Regions from separate parts of the Brenneria sp. L4-2C genome, predicted to be linked through region 3. Evidence: predicted binding sites of a transcription regulator. Region 3 holds the regulator's gene; each other region holds the start of a gene.

Region 1 (7,021 bases), on a different contig from region 3:
ATATTATAACCGCCCTGCATGGTGCCGAGCAGTTCAACGGCTTTTTCAGGATCGATCAACGGGGAAGAGGCTTCGCCTTTGGCAATGGCGGCCAGAAAGCCGGCTTTAACGTATGCCGCTTCATCAACGCCGGGGGGAACACGATTAATCAGCAGATCCAGTAAAACGTCCTCTTCGCCGGCCGGCGGATGTTTTAATGACTCAACCAGCGCCGCCATCTGTACGGCGTCCAACGGCTTGGGAACAATTCCCTGTGCAGCCCGCTCGGCCACGTGCTTACGATATTCTTCTAGCACGACTTTCTCCTCGCTCTCATTGTCTTCATTATGCCCGGTGCTCTTGTCCCAGATTCTAATGTTCATGCCGGTATTCCGGCACGGGATGTAAGGTAAGAGAGCGCCCGGTTCAGCCTTGTCAGCATATCAGAATTTGAATTGAATGTTAATTAATTAACACAATCGCAACATTACATTAATTTTAGCCGCCGGATATCACGCGGATCCGATAACGACCAACGTCCGAAGATTAACATGTTAGCGGTAAAATCGACCATAAATTATGGCGCTATCAAGCCGCGGCTGAAGCCGTCCCGCGCGGCGGCAATGAGCGGTATGCAGGGAATAACGACCTGAACGCCATAATAAATCAATATGCAAACTATTCGCCCGCTTGCCGATAGTTTCCTAATGGGCAGGTTGATATCAACGCTTGGGAGTGCATATGTCCTTTTTACGGAATGTTACGATCAGAAAGGTTTTGTTGGTTATTCTCAGTCTTTTTCTACTGCTGTGGGGCGGCGTATCGTGGTTTACGCTGTCATCGCTTAATCAGGCTACCCATTACCTGACGCTCGGCAATACGCAGGTGGCGTCCTTAAATACCCTGACGAACGGCACCGATCAGGCGCTGCGCTCGGTGATCCGCATTAACCGGGCGATGACGCTGATGCAAAGCGGCAAACTGGATGATATCGACGCCACCGTGACATCGGCCGATACCGCGCTGAAAAGCAGTCAGGAGAATCTCGAAAAATTCAAAGGTCAGGCTCATACCAACATCGATCGGCTCATCGTCGATGAGGTCGTCTCCTCATGGGGCAAACTGATCGATCAGGGTCTACAGCCGATGATGACCGCCCTGCTGGAGAAAAGATTCGCCGAATACCGACGGTTGTTCCGCGACGATTTTCAAGCATTGAACGAAGCGTTTATCGCCGCGGCGGGCAACTATCAGACTATCGCCTCGGATAACGCCACCGTACAACACGTCTATACGCTGGTCGACTGGTGTAAAAAGATCCTGATTGCGGCGATGATCGCGGGCGTCGTCATTCTGCTGCTGACCGATCGCTACCTGACGGGCTTTATCGTCAAGCCTCTGGTGCGCATCCGGGATCATTTCCGCACGTTGGCTGAGGGAAAATTGGATCATGCGCTGGAAGACTTCGGCCGTAATGATGCCGGACAGTTAATCCCCTATCTGCGCGACATGCAGGAGAGCCTGAAAATCACGGTGACCACCATTCGCAACAGCGCGGATTCCATTTATCAGGGCGCGGCGGAGATCAGCGCAGGCAACAACGACCTCTCTTCTCGCACCGAACAGCAGGCCGCCGCGTTGCAGGAAACCGCCGCCAGCATGGAACAATTGGGTACCACGGTAAAACATAATACCGACAATGTGCATCAGGCTACCGGGCTGGCGGAGAAAGCTACCTCGGTGGCGAAGCAGAGCTGGGAAATGGGGCGCGAACTCGGCGAGATCATGGGCAGCATCGCCACCAGCTCGCGTAAAATCAACGAAATCACCGGTATGATCAACAGCATCGCCTTCCAGACCAATATTCTGGCGCTGAACGCCGCCGTCGAAGCCGCGCGCGCCGGCGAGCAGGGGCGCGGATTCGCCGTGGTGGCCGGCGAAGTGCGTAATCTGGCGCAGAAAAGCGCTCAGGCGGCGAAAGAAATTGAAGGGCTGATTGCGGAATCCGTCGAGCGCGTGGATGCGGGCGCCAAACAGGTGGCGCGCACCGGCAACGTGATGGATGACGTGATTACCTCCATCAAACAGGTGAACGATCTGATGGCGGAGATCGCCGCCGCCTCGGACGAACAGAGCCAGGGCATCAGTCAGGTCAGTCAGGCGGTGACGGAAATGGACGGCGTGACGCAACAGAACGCCTCGCTGGTGGAACAATCGGCCGCCGCGGCCGCCTCGCTGGAAGAACAGGCGCGCCAGTTAATGCAGGCCGTCGCCATTTTCCAACTGGAGCAGCAGCAAACGCACGGCGAGGTAAAATCAAACGCGCAGGCGGTGCCGCAACTGGCGGCGACGGTATCCTGAGCGCAGGGCGTCATGCTCGGGCGATAATCGCCGGTCTTGCGGCCGGGCATTATTCGCCCGCGGGCAAATCCTGTTGAAAATGGGTACGCAGCGCATGCTGTAACGCGAACAAGGGCGCGGATTGATGCGACTGTTGCGGATAGATATCCAGCGTTACGCGTAAATTGGGCGAACGTTTTTGCAACGTCCAGGCCAGTTCCCGGATCCCGTCGACCATCCGCCGCTGATGACGATGCTGACGCAACGCCTGACGCTGAGCGTCCGGCAAACCCAACTCCCAGCGCTCCAGAGACTGTTCATATTCTCCCACCGACAGCGCCAGACTGATCGGCCGCATCCTTTGTAATGCACTGGTTGCCAGAAAGGGTTCGACCTGCTGCATAAGATAGCCGCCATTCCACCAGACGGACGGGCTGGAGGCATAAAAATGCTGAAATGCGTTTGGCGCGGCAAACAGCGTATCGACGGTAAACAAACCGCCGTAGGAATGGCCGAACAGGGCTTCGCGCCGGCTGTCGACGGCATAGCCGGCGGCGATAAAAGGTTTTAACTCCGCCTGCATAAAGCGACGGAACCCTGCCGCATCGCCCGCCATGCCGGACGGATAATAACCGCCCGCCGGGTTTGCCTCCGGCACGATGCGTGCGACGGCGGGACGATAGTCCCGTTCGCGTCGGGTCGGCCCTTCATAATCCAACGCGACGATAATCCCCGGCGTCATGCCGCAGCGCGGGCCGGCCAGCGCATCCATCAGCGACACGGCGACGGGGAAATAGCGGGCGCCGTCCAGCAGGTAGATTACCGGCCATCCCTGCGGCGGCGGCGCGCTTGCAGGGCAAAAAGAGAGCACGCGATAGCGCCCGCATGCCGCCGAATCGAATATTTCATCACGAGTATTGCGTAGCTGGTACACCCATCCTCCCTTATTTCTTCTTATTATTTATGCCGACGACCGCGCTGCCAAATAAAAAATCCGGTGTGGAATACCCGCACCGGAAACGATCATGTGATTCCCCTGGCGCTGGTCGCCCGGCGTCGCTTAGAAGCGCGTGTTCAGACTAACGAAAAAGGTTCTGCCCGGTTCGTTATAGGTGGCTGCGCCCGCGCCGGCGATATTATTCACCCCCTGCGCGTTGCCGGCGCGGAACTGGCGCTTGTCCAGCAGATTGTCCACGCCGCCTGTTACGCTCACATATTTATTAAATTCATAGGTGGTGCTCAGACCGAATAACGCATATGGACTGAGTTCATCACTGGCGCTGCCGGTCACCCGGTTGCCGTTATAGTCATACTTTTTAGGTTTCTGCCGACCATACCAGGTGACATCCGCCAGGAAGGAAAGCTGTTCCGTCGCCTGCCATTCAACCGATGAGTTCAGAGTAAACTCCGGCGTGATGGAGAGATAATCGCCGGTGGTTTTATTTTTCGATTCCAGCATCCACGTCAGATTGTTACGCCAGTTGATGCTCTCCGTTACCGGAACGTTCAGGCTACCTTCCAGCCCCTGCACCACCGCTTTCGGGATATTTCCCCATTGGAAAATATTGGCATTGGCGTAAGCGGGATTGCTTCCTCCGACGGCCTGACCAATCGGCGACAAGCCGGACTCAATCTTATTGCGGTAATCATTGTGGAAATAGGTAATGCCCGCCGTCAAGCCGTTGCGGTGGAACTCCAGACCAATCTCTTTATTCAGACTGGTTTCCGCTTTCAAATCTTCATTACCGAGCAGGTAACAGCTCTGTGAGCTGCCGCCGTAACACCCCTGGCCGCGGCTGTAGAGGATATAGTTAGGGTTGGTCTGATACAGGTTCGGCGCCTTGTAAGCCCGGGCGATACCCAGCTTCAGGGTGTAATCCTCTCCCAGTTCCTGAGACAGGTTCAATGACGGACTCCAGTTGGTGCCCGCCGAGCTATGGTGATCGAGACGCAGCGCCGGCGTCAGCGCCGTGCTTGGCGTCAGTTGGATATTGTCCTCTACAAACGCCGACGCCAGACGGGCGGATGTCTTGTCGCTGCGCCCGCTGCTGCTCAGCGAACCAATGCTGCCGGCTTCAGTGGTGGTCTGCGTATTCGACACCGGATCCTTCATTTTCTGCTCGTTCCACTCGATGCCGATGGTCGCCACCTGATCGAATAGCGCATTAAACGGAATATTGACCTCATTATGCGCAGTAAAACTATTCAACTTGATGGTATTAAACGCATCAGGCGACGAGAAGATCCCTTCTGTACCGCCGGCTAATCCTTCCAGAATACGGGTATTGTGGGTGCGTTCATATTGCAGATATGACATTGAACTGACGCCGCTGTCCCAATAGCCGCGGTGCGTAATCGCAAAGTTCTGCCGGTACATGCGATTGGTTTCTTTGCCGTAATTGCTGAGAACATTGGCATTGCTATTGGTATTTTGGCTATCGCCCGCATAGATATTGCCCTGACGGCTGACGCCCGCTTCAAACTCCAGCGACTGCCGTTTGGTGATATCCCAGCGCAGCAGGCCGTTAATGTCTTTATTACGCACCCCTTCCCGACCGGCGGGCAGAGAATTGATCTGATTGCCGGTGCGCTCGGACTGATGCCCTTCATTGATATCTCTGGCATCGGCCTGGGTTTTATTCAGATTGCCGAACAAACGGAAGCTCAGATTATCGGTCAGGCCGCCCATCAGGCTGAAATCGGTGCGTTTGGTGGCGCCTTCCGACTTATGCTGCGGCGCGTTCAGATAGGTATTCCAACTGCCGTGCAGCTCCTGCGTCGGCTGTTTGGTGATGATATTGACCACCCCGCCCGCGGCGCCGTTGCCGTAGCGCGCCGCCGCCGGGCCGCGCAGCACCTCGATGCGCTCCACCATATCGGCCGGCACCCAGTTGGTGTCGCCGCGCGTATCGCGTTCGCCGCGCCAGCCATAGCGCACCGCATTGCGGCTGGAAACCGGTTTGCCGTCCACCAGAATCAACGTATTTTCCGGCCCCATGCCGCGAATATCGATCTGGCGATTGTTCCCGCGCTGTCCGCTGGTGGAGTTCCCGGTAAGGTTCACCCCCGGCATGGTGCGGATCAGTTCCGACAGATCGTTGGCCGGCGGACGCCTGGCGATATCTTGCGCGGTGATCACCGACACGCCCGGAGCCTGACGGGTCTGCTCCGCGGCAGTGACCACGATGGTGTCGTCAGCGTCCGATGCGGTCTCCTGCTGGGTTTGCTGGGTAGCGGCCGTATCGGCCCATGTCATGAACGGCGTTGTCGAACAGCTCAAGCCGATAAGCGTCGCCAGGTAGTGACGTGGTGGTAATCTCATCATCTAAAATCGCCCTGTAGAATCATAATTGGAAAGACGGCGGATGTTGAATGGCGCAGGCAAGCTTCATTTATCACCGTAAAACGGGCCTCCATGCTTTGTGGAGAAAAGGCTGCCTTATCATTGAGCGAGCGGACAGGATTACCCGCCCGCCGCGTGCTGACCATCAACGAAAAATGCTACTGAGAAGTATTTGCATTACCAATTTTGGTCAGTCATTGTTACATTTGTTTTTTGGCACGGGTTTTGTGCAAACGGCGAATTGTTTTGCGCAAGCGGCAAAATGGCGGACGATAACCAGAGAATATGAGGGGGGATCATGCAAAATCACGTACCGTCATCGAAATCGATTTATAAGAATCACATCGTCCAGCAGTCCAGCCTGGTGACGAATGATTATCGCCTGCTTGGACCGAGGTTGATTGACGATACGCCGGTACTGTTCGGCAATTTCGACGTGATACGGCTGAACCGCGATCTGATTTTGCATACGGCGGATGTGATCAACCTGCACAACATGAAAACCCAGAGCGTGCTGAACGGCGCGATCAAACTGGCTATCGTGGTAAACGGCGTCGCGCATATTACCTATAACGAAAAATTGCTGCATCTGGGCAATCACCAGCCCGCGTCGCTGATTTCGCTGACCGAACCCACGCAATTTAGCCGCAACGGTAAGCGGGATGAATACGAGCGCACCGTTTCCCTCACCTTCAGCCGCGAATGGCTGTATGGCAACCTGCTGGATACGGTCAACGACTGGCAGACCATTTATGACTTCACGCAAACCCATCTCGCCACCCATTTATGGACGCCGTCGCGTCAGGCGCTGGCCATTGCCTGGCAGATCCTCAACGCCGGCCCCTGCCATACGCCGCTGCAACGCCTGTATCTGGAAAGTCAGTGCATGATGCTGATTATCGAAGCCTTTGATTCACTCACCGCTCACGCGATACAAAATAAAACCGCGCCCGGCGTTAACCTGCGCAACCATCACCGCGTCCATCAGGTGCGCGATATGCTGGAAAGCGGCAGCGCCGACCAGCTCTCCATCGCCGACATCGCCAAAAGCGTCAGTATGAGTGAAAGCACGCTGCAACGTCATTTTCGCCAGACATTCAACATCACGGTGTTTGAATACCTGAGAAACTGCCGTTTACAGCGCGCGATGCTGGCGCTGCAAAAAGACGGCATCGGTATTGCGCAGGCCGCCAGCATCGCCGGCTATAATAGCCCGGCAAACTTTACCACCGCCCTGCGCCGCGCCTTCGGCATCACGCCGGGACAGGTGAAGAATCGTTTTTGATCAATACCGTTCGTTTCAGATTCAAAATAGCCAGAGCGACCACGGCGAGTGACATCTTAAGCGTCTCCCTAATC
Region 2 (7,021 bases), on a different contig from region 3:
TTGCCTATAGCTGACGTTTAAAAAGTGTGAGCATGATCCAGATATGTATCAAAAAGGTAAAAAAGCCGCTAAAACTCATCCTTCTGGACAAAAAATGCTCTTTTAAAGAATGTTTATACCTGTAATCAATAAAACAAATATTCATCAATTGAACATTTGATCATGGCGGTATATGTTTATAGCCGGTACATTTCAAAAGGCAGGAGGTAGACATGCTCTCGATTGCGATAGGTGCGGACAGTGCCGCAATTGATCTGAAAAACACGATTGTTGATTACTTGCAGCAACAGGGATTACAGGTAACCGACTATAGTTACGATCCGACCGGCGATAATCCGATCTACCCGGATATTGCCTACACGCTGGCGCACGCGATTAAAGACGGTAAACATGCGCGAGGGATCCTGCTGTGCGGCACCGGGATCGGCATGAGTATTGTCGCCAATAAAGTGACCGGTATCCGTGCGGCACAGTGCCACGATACCTATTCAGCCCAACGCGCGCGAAAAAGCAACGATGCGCAGATTATTGCGCTCGGCGCGCGGGTCATCGGCCCTGAGCTGGCAAAAGAGATCGTCTCCGTGTGGCTGACATCCGAGTTTGAAGGCGGCGGATCCGCCCCCAAAGTCGAGAAAATAAGCTATTACGAAAATCAGGAAAACGATCGGTGAGCCTTTCCCACTTCGATGCAAGGAACTCAGCCATGAACCAGTTAGACGCCCTTAAACAGTTCACCGTGGTGGTCGCCGACAGCGGCGATATCGAGGCCATACGCCAGTTCGCGCCGCAGGACGCCACCACCAACCCATCCTTGATCCTGAAAGCCGCGCCGCTACCTCAGTATCAATCCCTGTTCGACGATGCGCTTACCTATGCCCGCCAACAAGGCGGCGGTAAAGCGACTCAGCTCATTAATGCCTGCGACAGGCTGGCGATCAACATCGGCGCTGAAATACTGCAAACTATTCCGGGGCGGATTTCCACGGAAGTGGATGCCCGGCTCTCTTTCGATCGCGGTATGTGCGTAGCGAAAGCCCGTAAGCTGATTGGGATGTATCAGGAAAAAGAGATTCCCCGTTCACGTATTTTGATCAAGCTTGCTGCGACCTGGGAGGGAATCCGCGCGGCTGAAGAACTGGAAAGTGAAGGCATCAACTGTAATTTGACGCTGCTGTTCTCTTTCGCTCAGGCCCGCGCCTGTGCTGAAGCCGGTGTCTACCTGATATCGCCGTTTGTCGGCCGAATTTATGACTGGTATCAGGCTAAACAGCCTGCCGACGATTATCAGGTCGAGCAGGATCCCGGCGTTGAATCGGTTCGCAATATTTATGATTACTATAAGCGCTACCGCTACTCAACCGTGATTATGGGAGCAAGCTTCCGCAAGGTAGAGCAGGTTCTGGCGCTGGCGGGCTGCGATCGACTGACCATTGCCCCGCCGCTGCTGGCGCAATTAAAAAATAGCACCGAGCGGGTGGAGCGCCGACTCACGCCGTCAACGGAAGCGTTTCACCACCCGGCGGCCTTATCCGAACCCGAATTTCGCTGGGAGCATAATCAGGATCCGATGGCAGTGGATAAATTGGCGGAGGGGATCCGTCTGTTCGCCGCCGATCAGCAAAAGCTGGAAAACCTGCTGGCGGCCAGACTGTAATTTTTCGCCGCCGGCAATCCGCACCCAAACCGGCGGATGACAGAGCCGGACGCATTCGGGTAACGCGTTCGACTCATCGTTGTTGAACCGCATTCAATAAATACGCGCTTAACCAGCCGGACAAGCGCACGTAAAGGACGGATTACGACGTCATTTCGCAAACCATCCCCGAATATAGGCGTGTTGCAGCAGCATAATGGTTTTCGCGTCTTTAATGCGGCCGTCATTTATCATGTCCATGGCCTGCGTGAAGGGCAATTCCAGCACTTCGATATCTTCGTCCTCGACACCGCCGCCCGTGTTGTTATGGTCGGCATCGCTATACTCGGCGGCGAAAAAATGCAGCCGCTCCGTCACCCCGCCGGGCGACATATAGGCATCAAACAGTTTCTCCACCTGACCGACCGCATAACCGGTTTCTTCTATCGCCTCGTTGCGCACGCAGGCTTCCGGCGAGTGATTGTCCAGCATGCCTGCGCAAGCCTCCAGCAGCATGCCGCTTTCATTGCCATTCAGGTAGGTTGGGATACGAAACTGCCGGGTCAGGATAACGGTACCCTTGCGCCGGTTATACAGCAGGATGGTCGCGCCGTCCCCCCGGTCGTAAACCTCGCGGATCTGACGGACGACGCCGCCATTCTTTCTTTTTAAATCAAAAACATATTTATGCAGAATAAACCAATGATCGGACAATAGTTTTTTTTCAATGATATTGATAGGCGACGACATCACAGCCCCCAAATAAAACGTCGTTTGCGACGGCACCAGGAAGGATAACGGGCGGCAAGGCCCGTTACAAAAAATTCAATGCCCGATGATAAAGCGGGATCCGGCGGAATGCACGTAGTGTCACCATCCCAACGCCGTGCTGACGAGCAGGTAAACATTAAGCGCCACCACAACGAAAACTATCGCTTTTCCGACATTCTGTATTAACCGGCTGTTTACCATCTCTCCCATCAACGCCCGGTTGCCGGTGAAGGACAGTAAGGGGATCAGCGCCAGCGCGATACCAAAGCTCAGGATAACCTGACTGAATACCAGCACCTGGGTGGGATCCATGCCCAGCAAAATAACAATGAATGAGGGCAGCATGGTGACGCTCCGCCGTACCCACAGCGGAATATGGAAATGGACGAACCCCTGCATCACCACCTGTCCGGCCAGCGTGCCGACCACGGTCGAGGAGAGTCCCGCCGCCACCAGACTCAGGCCGAAAATCGTCGCTGCGGCCTGGCCCAGCAGCGGCTCCAGCGTCAGATAGGCCCGATCCAGATCGGCGATATTCTGATTGCCGCTGAAATGGAAGGCCGCGGCGGCGGTCGCCATCATGGCCAGATTGACAAACCCGGCGATGGTCATGGCCACGGCGACGTCGACTTTCGTGGCGGAATAGCGTTCGGCGCGGGAGTGTCCCCCCGCGCGCTGCGTCAGAGATGAGTGCAGATAAATCACGTGAGGCATGATGGTTGCGCCCAGCACGCCGGCCGCCAGAAACACCGCATCCGACGTCGGCAGGCTGGGAATGGCGAGTCCGCGGGTCAGTGCGGCTAATTCAGGCTGAGAGAAAACCAGTTCGACGATATAAGCGGCGGCGACAAACAACAACAATCCGCCGATCACCATCTCCAGCGGCTTCTGCCCGCGCCGTTGCAGCATCAAAATCAAAAAGGTGGCGATGCCGGTGAGAATCGCCCCTTCAAGCAGGGAGACGCCCAACAGCAGTTTGAAACCGATGGCGGCGCCGATAAATTCAGCCAGATCGGTCGCCATCGCGATAACCTCGGCCTGAACCCAGTAGGCCCAAACCACGGGGCGTGGAAAACGATCGCGGATCAGTTCCGCCAGATTTTTTCCGGTGGCTATCCCCAGCTTGGCCGACAACAGTTGGATCAACATCGCCATGACATTGGCCCATACCACAACCCATAACAGGGTGTAGCCGTAGGCGGCGCCGGATTGAATATTGGTTGCGAAGTTACCAGGATCGATGTACCCGATCGCCGCGATAAACGCCGGCCCCATCAAAGAAAGTTTAACTTTTCTTGATGTACGGCGTGCTGATTCGGCGACTCGACTGCTCGACATAGTATAACCCTTCTAACGCTATTGTTTTTATCACCTTCACATAAATGATAATGATTATCAAGCGCATTTAAAATGGCAATAACGATTCTTCTGATAGATAAATATGATGGTCCAACAAGAGGATAAAAAACACGCCTTTAATAAAAAAACCTTAACAAAATATAAACAAAAACCCCACGCCGAGGCATGGGGTCAGAGTGTAACGCAAGGTCTCAGGCCGCAGGAAACAACAGATATCCCGGTCTGCGACGTGAAAGATGAAAGGTAATCAGGCTTTCGCTTTAGAGACCGCCACCATCGCCGGACGCAGCAGGCGTCCATTCAGCGTGTAGCCCTTCTGCATCACCATCATGACGTGATTGGGTTCGTGATCGGCGGATTCCAGCATGGTCATGGCCTGATGGACATCCGGATTAAAGGGAACATTCACGTCCTCAATGACTTCAATGCCAAACTTATGCACGGCATCAAGCAGTGATTTCAGCGTCAGTTCGATACCTTCAACCATCGGCGCCAACGCTTCGTTGGATTTATCCGCCAAATCCAGCGCACGTTCAAGATTGTCGATCACCGGCAGCATTTCGCTGGCGAATTTTTCCACCGCGAATTTATGCGCCTTCTCAACATCGATTTCCGCACGGCGGCGGATATTATCGGCTTCGGCGCGGGCGCGCAGCACGTTATCACGTTCACGCTGTTGCAACTCGCTCAACTGCGCTTCCAGTTCGGCGATACGCGCATCGCGTGGGTCGGTTGCATCTGCTGCGCCTTGCGCCTGTTGCCCTTTTGCCGCGTCCGTTTGATCCAAGACTTGCTCGTCAGGCGTGTTCTGTTCTTTACTACTCATGAAATTCTCCGCGTTTTAGCATTAATCCCGCTAGTTGCTTATTATGGGGATCAAAACCGGGGATTCAAGGGAATCAGTCACATATTGATTTCCCCGCTACTGGCTCATTACGCCGAGGATAACGACAGCAATGAATAAACCGTTTAAATGTATTGGCATAGTCGGCCATCCGCGCCATCCTACCGCGCTGGCGACCCACGAAATGCTCTATCATTGGCTGACCAGTATAGGTTATACGGTGTTGATTGAGCAGCAGATCGCCCTCGATCTGAATCTGAAAGGCGCGCAAAGCGGCAGTCTGGCCGAGATTGGTCAGAAAGCCGATCTCGCCGTGGTGGTGGGCGGCGACGGCAATATGCTGGGGGCCGCCCGGGTACTATCGCGTTACGACATTCAGGTTATCGGCGTTAACCGCGGCAACCTCGGCTTTCTGACCGATCTGGATCCCGACCACGCCCAACAGCAACTTTCCGATGTATTAAGCGGTCAGTATCTGAGCGAACGACGTTTTATGCTGGAAGCGCATATTTGCCGCGCCGATCGGCCCAGCAGCAGCAGCACCGCCATTAATGAAGTGGTGCTCCACCCGGGGAAAGTGGCGCACATGATTGAATTCGAAGTCTATATCGACGACAGCTTCGCCTTCTCCCAACGTTCGGACGGCCTGATCATTTCCACGCCCACCGGCTCCACCGCCTACTCCTTATCCGCCGGCGGCCCGATCCTGACCCCCTCGCTGGACGCCATTACGCTGGTGCCGATGTTCCCCCATACGCTTTCGGCGCGTCCGCTGGTAATCAACAGCAGCAGCACCATCCGTTTGAAGTTTTCCCACATCACCAGCGATTTGGAAATCAGCTGCGACAGCCAGATTTCGCTGCCGATACAGGAAAAGGAAGAGGTGCTGATTCGCCGCAGCGAATATGCGCTGAATCTTATTCACCCTAAAAATTATAATTATTTCAATACGTTGAGTTCAAAGCTCGGCTGGTCGAAAAAATTATTCTAAAATCGCTTTTCACCACTTTACTGTATATAAAACCAGTTTATACTGTATGCATTCACACCTTGTTATTACATACAGGAAAACTATCATGCTGGCGCAACTCACTATCAGTAACTTCGCCATCGTGCGTGAGTTAGAAATCGATTTTCAGGCGGGAATGAGCGTGATCACCGGCGAAACCGGCGCCGGTAAATCCATTGCTATCGATGCCCTCGGCCTGTGCCTGGGCAATCGTTCTGACGCCAGCATGGTAAGGCCGGGCGCGTCCCGCGCGGATATCTGCGCGCGTTTCTCGCTGGCGGACACGCCCAGCGCGCGGCGCTGGCTGGAGCAAAATCAACTGGACGACAGCAATGAGTGCCTGCTGCGCCGGGTGATTGGCGCGGACGGCCGCTCGCGCGGTTTTATCAACGGTACGGCGGTTCCCCTGTCGCAATTGCGCGAACTCGGCCAGCTTCTGATTCAGTTGCACGGCCAGCACGCGCATCAGTTGCTGCTCAAACCGGAGCACCAGAAACATCTGCTGGACGCCTACGCCGATGAAGCCCAATTGCTCGGCGCCATGCAGCAAGTGTGGCAGCAGTGGCACCAGAGCTGCCGTTCGCTGGCGCAGTTGCAACAGGCCGCCATAGAACGGGAAGCCCGTCGCGAACTGCTGCAATATCAATTGAAAGAGCTGAATGAATTCGCCCCGCAGTCCGGCGAATATGAACAGATCGACGCCGAATACAAACGGTTGTCGAACAGCGGACAACTGCTGGCGCTGAGTCAGCAGGCATTGCAGTTGCTCAGTGAAGACGAAGAGCAAAATATGCTCGGCATGCTGCATAGCGTAAAACATCGTCTCGGCGAGCTGGTCGGTATGGATGAGAAGCTGTCCGGCGTGCTCTCCATGCTGGAGGAAGCGGGCATCCAACTTAGCGAGGCCAGCGACGAACTGCGTCATTACAGCGAACAGATGGATCTCGACCCTATCCGGCTGTTTGAACTTGAGCAACGGCTATCCCGCCAGTTGGCGCTGGCGCGTAAACACCATGTTCAGCCGGAAGCCTTGCCGGCGTTTCACCAGCAGTTGCTGGAAGAACAGCAGTTGCTGGCGCAGCAGGAAAGCGATCATGAATCCCTGAGCCTCGCCGTCAGTGAATATCATCAGCAGGCGCTGCATGTCGCCGAGCAGCTGCATGTTCGTCGTCAGCACCACGCCAAAGAGCTGGCGCAGCTGATCACCAGCAATATGCATGAACTGGCCATGCCGCACGGGCATTTCACTATCGACGTAAAATTTACCCCTGAATTCCTGACGGCCAGCGGCGCGGACAGCATCGAGTTTCGCGTCACCACCAACCCCGGCCAGCCGCACCAGTCATTGGCTAAAGTGGCCTCCGGCGGGGAGCTGTCGCGTATCGCGCTGATTATTCAGGTGATT
Region 3 (7,021 bases):
CCGTTAAAGAAACGCGAGTTGGCGATGCGCGTCTCTTCCGTCAGGGTTTTGATCCGGGTACGGGAAGTCAGAGAAGAGGCCGGCTCATTGAACGCGATATGCCCGTCGTTGCCGACTCCCCCCATGAACAGGTGAATTTTGCCGTAAGACTTGATCTTCTCTTCGTAGCGGCGGCATTCGGCGGGAATGTCCTCGGCGTTCCCGTTCAACAGGTTAATGTTTTCCCTGGGAATATCAACGTGGTCGAAAAAATTGTGATGCATGAAACTGTGGTAGCTTTCCGGGTGGTCTTCGGGCAGGCCGACATACTCGTCCATATTGAACGTGACGACGTGTTTAAAGCTCACTTGTCCGGCTTTATGCATTTCCACCAGCGCTTTATAGGCTTCCAGCGGCGAACTGCCGGTGGGAAGACCCAGCACAAAAGGGCGGCTGGCGCTGGGATTGAACGCGTTGATTCTCTGGGTGATATAACGGGCCGCCCATTTGCCAACTTCAACCGGGGTGGTCAGGGGGATGAGTCTCATCAGTGCTCTCCTGGTTTGCGCCATTAATGGCGGCATAATATTCGGCTGAATTGCGTCACCGACGGTTTTTCAGCGTTTGAGGTTAACCTGGCGATCAGTGTAGCCTGTTTTTTTTTATCTTGAAATAAGTTGGCTATTTATTTAAGTATAACCTTTTTGTATGTGATTTTTTAGTGAGTTTAATCACATAATGTCTTTGGTTAATTTGCGTGGCGAAATATTTTGCATACACTTCGCGCTGAGATTACGTGTTGTCGTTTATCTGGCAGTGAGCAGGTCTAACGGGCGGTTTTCGCCCACCGAGAGAAAGAGAGGAAACGTGAGTATTCTTGGCTATTTACAAAAAGTTGGTCGGGCGTTGATGGTGCCTGTCGCGACGTTGCCCGCTGCCGCGATCCTGATGGGCGTCGGCTACTGGATTGACCCGGTCGGCTGGGGGAGTGGAAATGCGTTGGCGGCGTTGTGTATTAAGTCCGGTGCCGCCATTATCGGCAATATGGATGTCCTGTTTGCGATCGGCATCGCCTATGGTTTGTCGAAAGATAAGGATGGCGCGGCCGCGCTGGCGGGCTTTGTCGGTTACCTGGTTCTGACGACGCTGTGTTCGCCGGATGCGATTGCCATGATCAAGAAAATCCCGGTCGAGCAGGTGCCTGCCGCATTCGGCTACATCAAAAATCAGTTCGTGGGTATCCTGGTGGGGATCATCTCCGCCGAGTTGTATAACCGTTTCAGTCAGGTCGAACTGCCGAAAGCGCTGTCGTTCTTCAGCGGGCGTCGTTTGGTACCCATTATCACCTCGTTTCTGATGATTCTGGTGGCATTCATCCTGATGTATGTCTGGCCGGTTATTTATAGCTCGCTGGTCTCTTTCGGCGAATATATTCAACAGTTAGGTTCGGTCGGCGCCGGCGTTTACGCGTTTTTTAACCGCATGTTGCTGCCGGTGGGCCTGCATCATGCGCTCAACTCGGTGTTCTGGTTTGATGTGGCGGGCATTAACGACATTCCCAACTTCCTTGCCGGGCAGCAGGCGATCGACGCCGGTAAAGCCGTGGTCGGCGTGACCGGCCGCTATCAGGCCGGGTTCTTCCCCATCATGATGTTCGGCTTGCCGGGCGCGGCATTGGCGATTTATCACTGCGCTCGTCCCGAGAATAAAGGCAAGATCGGCGGGATTATGCTGGCCGCCTCGTTCGCTGCGTTTTTCACCGGCATTACCGAGCCGCTGGAATTCTCCTTCATGTTTGTGGCGCCGGTGTTATTTTTCCTGCATGCGGTGATGACCGGTATTTCGGCATTTATCGCGGCCAGCCTGCATTGGATTGCCGGTTTCGGTTTCAGCGCCGGACTGGTGGATATGGTGCTGTCATCCCGTAACCCGCTGGCAACGCAGTGGTATATGCTGATACCAATGGGCTTGGTATTTTTCGTTATTTATTATGTGGTGTTCCGCTTTACCATTACGCGCTTCAATTTAATGACGCCGGGGCGTGAAGCGTCGGTGAGCGGCAGCGAAGCCGACGGCTACGATGTGAGCGTCGCGGCGTCTGCATCCGGCAAGACGCAGACGCTGGGCCGCGGTTATTTACAGGCTATCGGCGGTAAAGAGAATCTGGTCGGCATTGATTCCTGCATCACCCGACTGCGTTTGAGCGTGGTGGATTCCGCTTTGGTGGATGACGGATTGGCCAAGCGACTCGGCGCCGCCGGCGTGATTCGTCTGAATAAACAGAGCGTGCAGATCGTGGTCGGCACGCAGGCTGAGTCGATTGCGTCCGCATTGAAGAACGCCAGCGAAGAATAATGCCGATACGCGCTTTTCACCGTTTCTGAATAACGCGGTATAAAGTAAATTTGCGGGATGAGGTCGCTATCTCATCCCGTTTTTGTTTTTTATGAAACTAACGGTTGTTTCCCGGCTTAGCTTGTTGGATCATTGGCGGTTATATGTCGTTTTAGCATTGAGGAATCAAGAATGAGTGAGGCTGAAGCCCGCCCAACCAACTTTATCCGTCAGATTATTGATGAAGACCTGGCATCCGGTAAGCATGACCATATTCAGACGCGTTTTCCGCCGGAGCCCAATGGCTATCTGCATATCGGGCATGCGAAGTCTATCTGCCTGAATTTCGGGATTGCCCAGGATTACCAGGGCAAATGCAACCTGCGTTTTGACGATACCAACCCGGTAAAAGAAGATATTGAATTCGTTGAGTCGATCAAACGCGATGTTAACTGGCTGGGGTTCTCATGGAGCGGCGACGTTCGCTATTCCTCCGATTATTTCGATCAACTGCATCAATATGCGGTTGAACTGATCAGCAAAGGACTGGCGTATGTCGATGAACTGACGCCGGAACAGATCCGCGAATATCGCGGTACGCTGACATCGCCCGGTAAAAATAGCCCGTACCGCGATCGCAGCGTGGAGGAAAACCTGGCGCTGTTCGAAAAAATGCGCAGCGGCGGCTTTGCCGAAGGAACCGCGTGTCTGCGCGCTAAAATCGATATGGCATCGTCGTTTATCGTGATGCGCGATCCGGTTCTGTACCGCATCAAGTTTGCCGAACACCATCAGACGGGCAACAAGTGGTGCATCTACCCGATGTATGATTTCACCCACTGCATTTCCGATGCGCTGGAAGGCGTCACCCACTCGCTATGTACGTTGGAGTTCCAGGATAACCGTCGTTTATATGACTGGGTGCTGGATAACATCTCGATACCTTGCCATCCGCGTCAGTATGAGTTTTCTCGTCTTAACCTTGAATTCGCCATCATGTCCAAGCGCAAGCTGAACCTGCTGGTGACGGAAAAGATTGTTGAAGGATGGGACGATCCGCGTATGCCGACCATTTCCGGTTTGCGTCGCCGTGGCTACAGCGCCGCGTCTATTCGTGAATTCTGTTACCGCATCGGGGTCACCAAGCAGGATAACAACGTCGAAATGGCGGCGCTGGAAGCCTGCGTGCGCGACGACCTGAATGAAAACGCGCCGCGCGCCATGGCGGTGCTCGATCCGGTAAAAGTGGTGATTGAAAACCTGCCGGAAGGCCATGAAGAGTGGGTTACCATGCCGAACCATCCGAATAAACCGGAAATGGGTACCCGGCAGGTGGCGTTTAGCCGCGAGGTGTACATCGATCGCGCGGATTTCCGCGAGTCGGCCAATAAGCAATACAAGCGTTTGGTGTTAGGCAAAGAAGTTCGTCTGCGTAATGCCTACGTGATTAAAGCGGAACATATCGATACGGACGAGCAGGGCAATATTACGACCATCTACTGTAGCTACGATCCGGATACCTTAAGTAAAGATCCGGCTGACGGGCGCAAGGTAAAAGGCGTGATCCACTGGGTGTCCGTAGCGCATGGCTTACCGGCGGAATTCCGTCTGTACGATCGTTTGTTCAGCGTGGCCAATCCCGGCGCGGCGGAGGATTTTCTGTCAACCATCAATCCGGAATCGCTGAAAGTGACTCACGGCTTTGTCGAGGCGGGCATGGCGCAGGCTGAAGCGGAAAAAGCGTACCAGTTTGAACGCGAGGGGTATTTCTGCGCCGATCGGGTTTACTCCAGTCCAGAGCATCTGGTGTTTAACCGCACCGTCGGCTTGCGCGATACCTGGGTGGGATAATCCGGGGTTTTGCCTGGAATGGAATAAAAATAAAACCGCCTCGGCGGTTTTATTTTATAACGGGCGGGATAGCCCGTTACCGACGGGCCGTCGCATGCGACGTTAAATTTTTTGTGCGGTCGATTTATCTTTTTGCATCGTGCAGGGTGTCGTCTTCACGGCAATCCCCTTCACTGCAATGGCCATACAGATACAAACTGTGGTTGGTCAGCTTGATGCTGTGTCTTTCCGCGATTTCGCGTTGGCGTGCTTCAATATATTCATCACGGAACTCAATGACTTTGCCACAATCCAGGCAAATCAGATGGTCATGATGATGCTGCTGCGTCAGTTCGAAAACCGATTTACCGCCTTCAAAATTATGGCGGGTTACAATACCAGCATCATCAAACTGATTCAGTACGCGATAGACGGTCGCCAAACCAATCTCTTCACCCATATCAATCAGTTTTTTATATAAATCTTCCGCACTGACGTGATGGCACTCTGGATCCTGCAACACTTCCAGAATTTTCAGCCTTGGAAGAGTGACTTTCAGGCCGGCCTTCTTTAATGCGGTGTTATTGTCAGTCATGCGGATTTAGTCCTGTTGCTTACTTAATCAATGGAGGCTATTTAGCCTATGACATCGGTCGGCTCAAAAAATGTAATAGCGTCCCAATTATAGAACCGTGCATTCAAAATGAAAACAATGGAATGTTAACAAAATTATTCCCACACATTCTACAGATGTATCATGCAATCTATTGTTGGTTAATGAGAGACGCCAGCTGAATGCACAAGACCGATGCGGGTATTGTACATACTTATGGAGGGAAGTTAAAAAAATGTATCAATCTTTATGAAAGGCCTTTCCTATCGATCGTTCCGGCTCTGACGGGGGAGGGAGGTCAGAGCCGGAGGTCCGTCTTAGTCAACCAGCTCTTTCAGGTTCAACTCTTCGCTGATCTGTTTCACCCACGCGGTGACGCGCTCGCTGGTCAGTTCAGGCTGACGATCTTCGTCGATAGCCAAACCGATGAAGTGGTTATCATCCGCCAGCCCTTTGGACGCTTCAAAGTAATAGCCTTCCGTCGGCCAATGGCCAACGATGGTTGCGCCGCGAGGTTCAATAATATCGCGGATGGTGCCCATCGCGTCGCAGAAGTACTCCGCGTAGTCTTCCTGGTCGCCGCAGCCAAACAGGGCAACCAGTTTGCCGGTAAAGTCGATTTCTTCCAGCGTAGGGAAAAAGTCATCCCAGTCGCATTGCGCTTCCCCGTAGTACCAGGTAGGGATACCCAACAGTAAAATATCAAAAGCTTCAAGATCTTCTTTACTGCTTTTGGCGATGTCATGAACTTCGGCAACGTCGGTTCCCAGCTGCTGTTGGATGGTCTTGGCAATGTTCTCGGTATTGCCAGTATCACTGCCAAAGAAAATTCCTATGAGTGCCATGGATTGAATAACCTCTTGATTCTTAATGATATGGTGCAGTGTCTTACCCATTTATCGGCTAATAATAACAGACACGCCCTGCATGAGAAACTCGTATCGGTAAGGATAAGTAAATCACCGTTCTGATTTCTCAGATAAGTTTGTCCACGGTCTGATTGATGTTGTTATTTTTAGCGGCGCGGCGAATGGATCAAAAAAATTTATGTTTAGCAAAAGTTATGAGGTTGTTCAAAGAATAGAAAATAAGCCGCGCTAAGTACACCGGTATCGCTAAACATTGCCCGTATCTTGTCGATTAACAAGCGTGATCGAATCGGTTTCAACGTGACTGAAGCGTCGCGCCAGGTTGCGATGATAATGGCCTATTAATATGCATTTCCGCTGTTTTACCGTCGATTAATAGCAAAAAACTTCTTTTCACGCGTGCGTTAAGTCTGGAGTAAGCTATGAAATTTTTAAAAAACATCGCCATCAGAACGGCCATGTTGTGGGTGCTCGGCGTATTCTGTGTGCTGTGGGGCGGCGTATCAATCTATACCCTATTTTCTTTCAAGGAGATGACCGCGACGTCCAAACTCAGCAGTCTGCTGGTAGATAACTTAAATATAATTAATCAAGGCAACGATCAGTACTTTCGTATGGTGACGCGTCTGGCTCGTTCCGTTGACGCTCGCCAGAATGGCGATAACGACGCGGCGGATAAAGAACAGACATCGGCGCTCAATGCCCTGAATACCTTGAAATCCGGCCTGACCGCCTTTAACGCTCTCGATCACGCCGGACTGGACGACAAGCTGGTTCAGGCGGTCAGCCGGGACTGGGGTAATTTAATCACTCAGGGGGTTGAACCCTTGTATCAAAAAGCGGCGGCCAATGCGTTGGATGACTATCACGTACAGGCGAAAAATGTCGTTCCTCCATTGAGCCGCCAGTTTGGGGCGTCGCTGACCGCGTTCAGTAAAGCCGGTTCGGAGAAGTTCGTCGCGGCCGGCGTCCGTTTTGAGCAGATTACGACGATTGGTCAAAATATTTTGCTGACGGGGCTGATCATCGGGCTGGTGATGCTGTTTCTGACCGATCGCTATCTGGTGAAGTTTCTGGTGCGGCCGTTAAACGATTTGCGCGATCACTTCAGCGTGATCGCCTCCGGCCAGTTAGGCAAGCCGATTGCGGATTTCGGCCGCAACTGCGTCGGCAGATTATTTCCTCTCTTACGGGAAATGCAAACCAGTCTGGCGAACACGGTCAGCACCATCAGAAACAGCACGGATTCTATTTATCAGGGCGCTTCAGAAATCGCGGCGGGAAATAACGATCTGTCGTCACGCACCGAACAGCAGGCTTCCGCACTGGAAGAAACCGCCGCCAGCATGGAGCAGTTGACCGCAACCGTGAAGCAGAACGCTGAAAACGCCAATCA

What was found. The regulator Fur, encoded in region 3, represses iron uptake genes when iron is present. The targets are predictions, from matches to a motif close to ATAATAATGAGAACNACTATCAA.
Region 1: a site for Fur is predicted at 5,818-5,840, ahead of ABRZ26_RS13140 (TonB-dependent siderophore receptor). Genes of this name have one in related genera too.
Region 2: a site for Fur is predicted at 3,781-3,803, ahead of ABRZ26_RS18925 (Nramp family divalent metal transporter). Genes of this name have one in related genera too.

What each region holds. Positions count from the first base shown of each region.
Region 1 covers NZ_JBEIAC010000008.1:8,319-15,339, forward strand. Annotated here, with positions in the region: gene acnB (bifunctional aconitate hydratase 2/2-methylisocitrate dehydratase) at 1-296, opposite strand, end outside; gene ABRZ26_RS13130 (methyl-accepting chemotaxis protein) at 721-2,340, shown strand; gene ABRZ26_RS13135 (alpha/beta hydrolase) at 2,390-3,253, opposite strand; gene ABRZ26_RS13140 (TonB-dependent siderophore receptor) at 3,380-5,641, opposite strand; gene ABRZ26_RS13145 (helix-turn-helix transcriptional regulator) at 5,961-6,947, shown strand.
Region 2 covers NZ_JBEIAC010000016.1:22,151-29,171, reverse strand. Annotated here, with positions in the region: gene rpiB (ribose 5-phosphate isomerase B) at 213-671, shown strand; gene tal (transaldolase) at 704-1,654, shown strand; gene nudK (GDP-mannose pyrophosphatase NudK) at 1,805-2,383, opposite strand; gene ABRZ26_RS18925 (Nramp family divalent metal transporter) at 2,504-3,742, opposite strand; gene grpE (nucleotide exchange factor GrpE) at 4,011-4,589, opposite strand; gene nadK (NAD(+) kinase) at 4,720-5,598, shown strand; gene recN (DNA repair protein RecN) at 5,684-7,021, shown strand, end outside.
Region 3 covers NZ_JBEIAC010000003.1:4,766-11,786, reverse strand. Annotated here, with positions in the region: gene nagB (glucosamine-6-phosphate deaminase) at 1-527, opposite strand, end outside; gene nagE (N-acetylglucosamine-specific PTS transporter subunit IIBC) at 847-2,334, shown strand; gene glnS (glutamine--tRNA ligase) at 2,506-4,164, shown strand; gene fur (ferric iron uptake transcriptional regulator) at 4,289-4,738, opposite strand; gene fldA (flavodoxin FldA) at 5,074-5,601, opposite strand; gene ABRZ26_RS06190 (methyl-accepting chemotaxis protein) at 6,048-7,021, shown strand, end outside.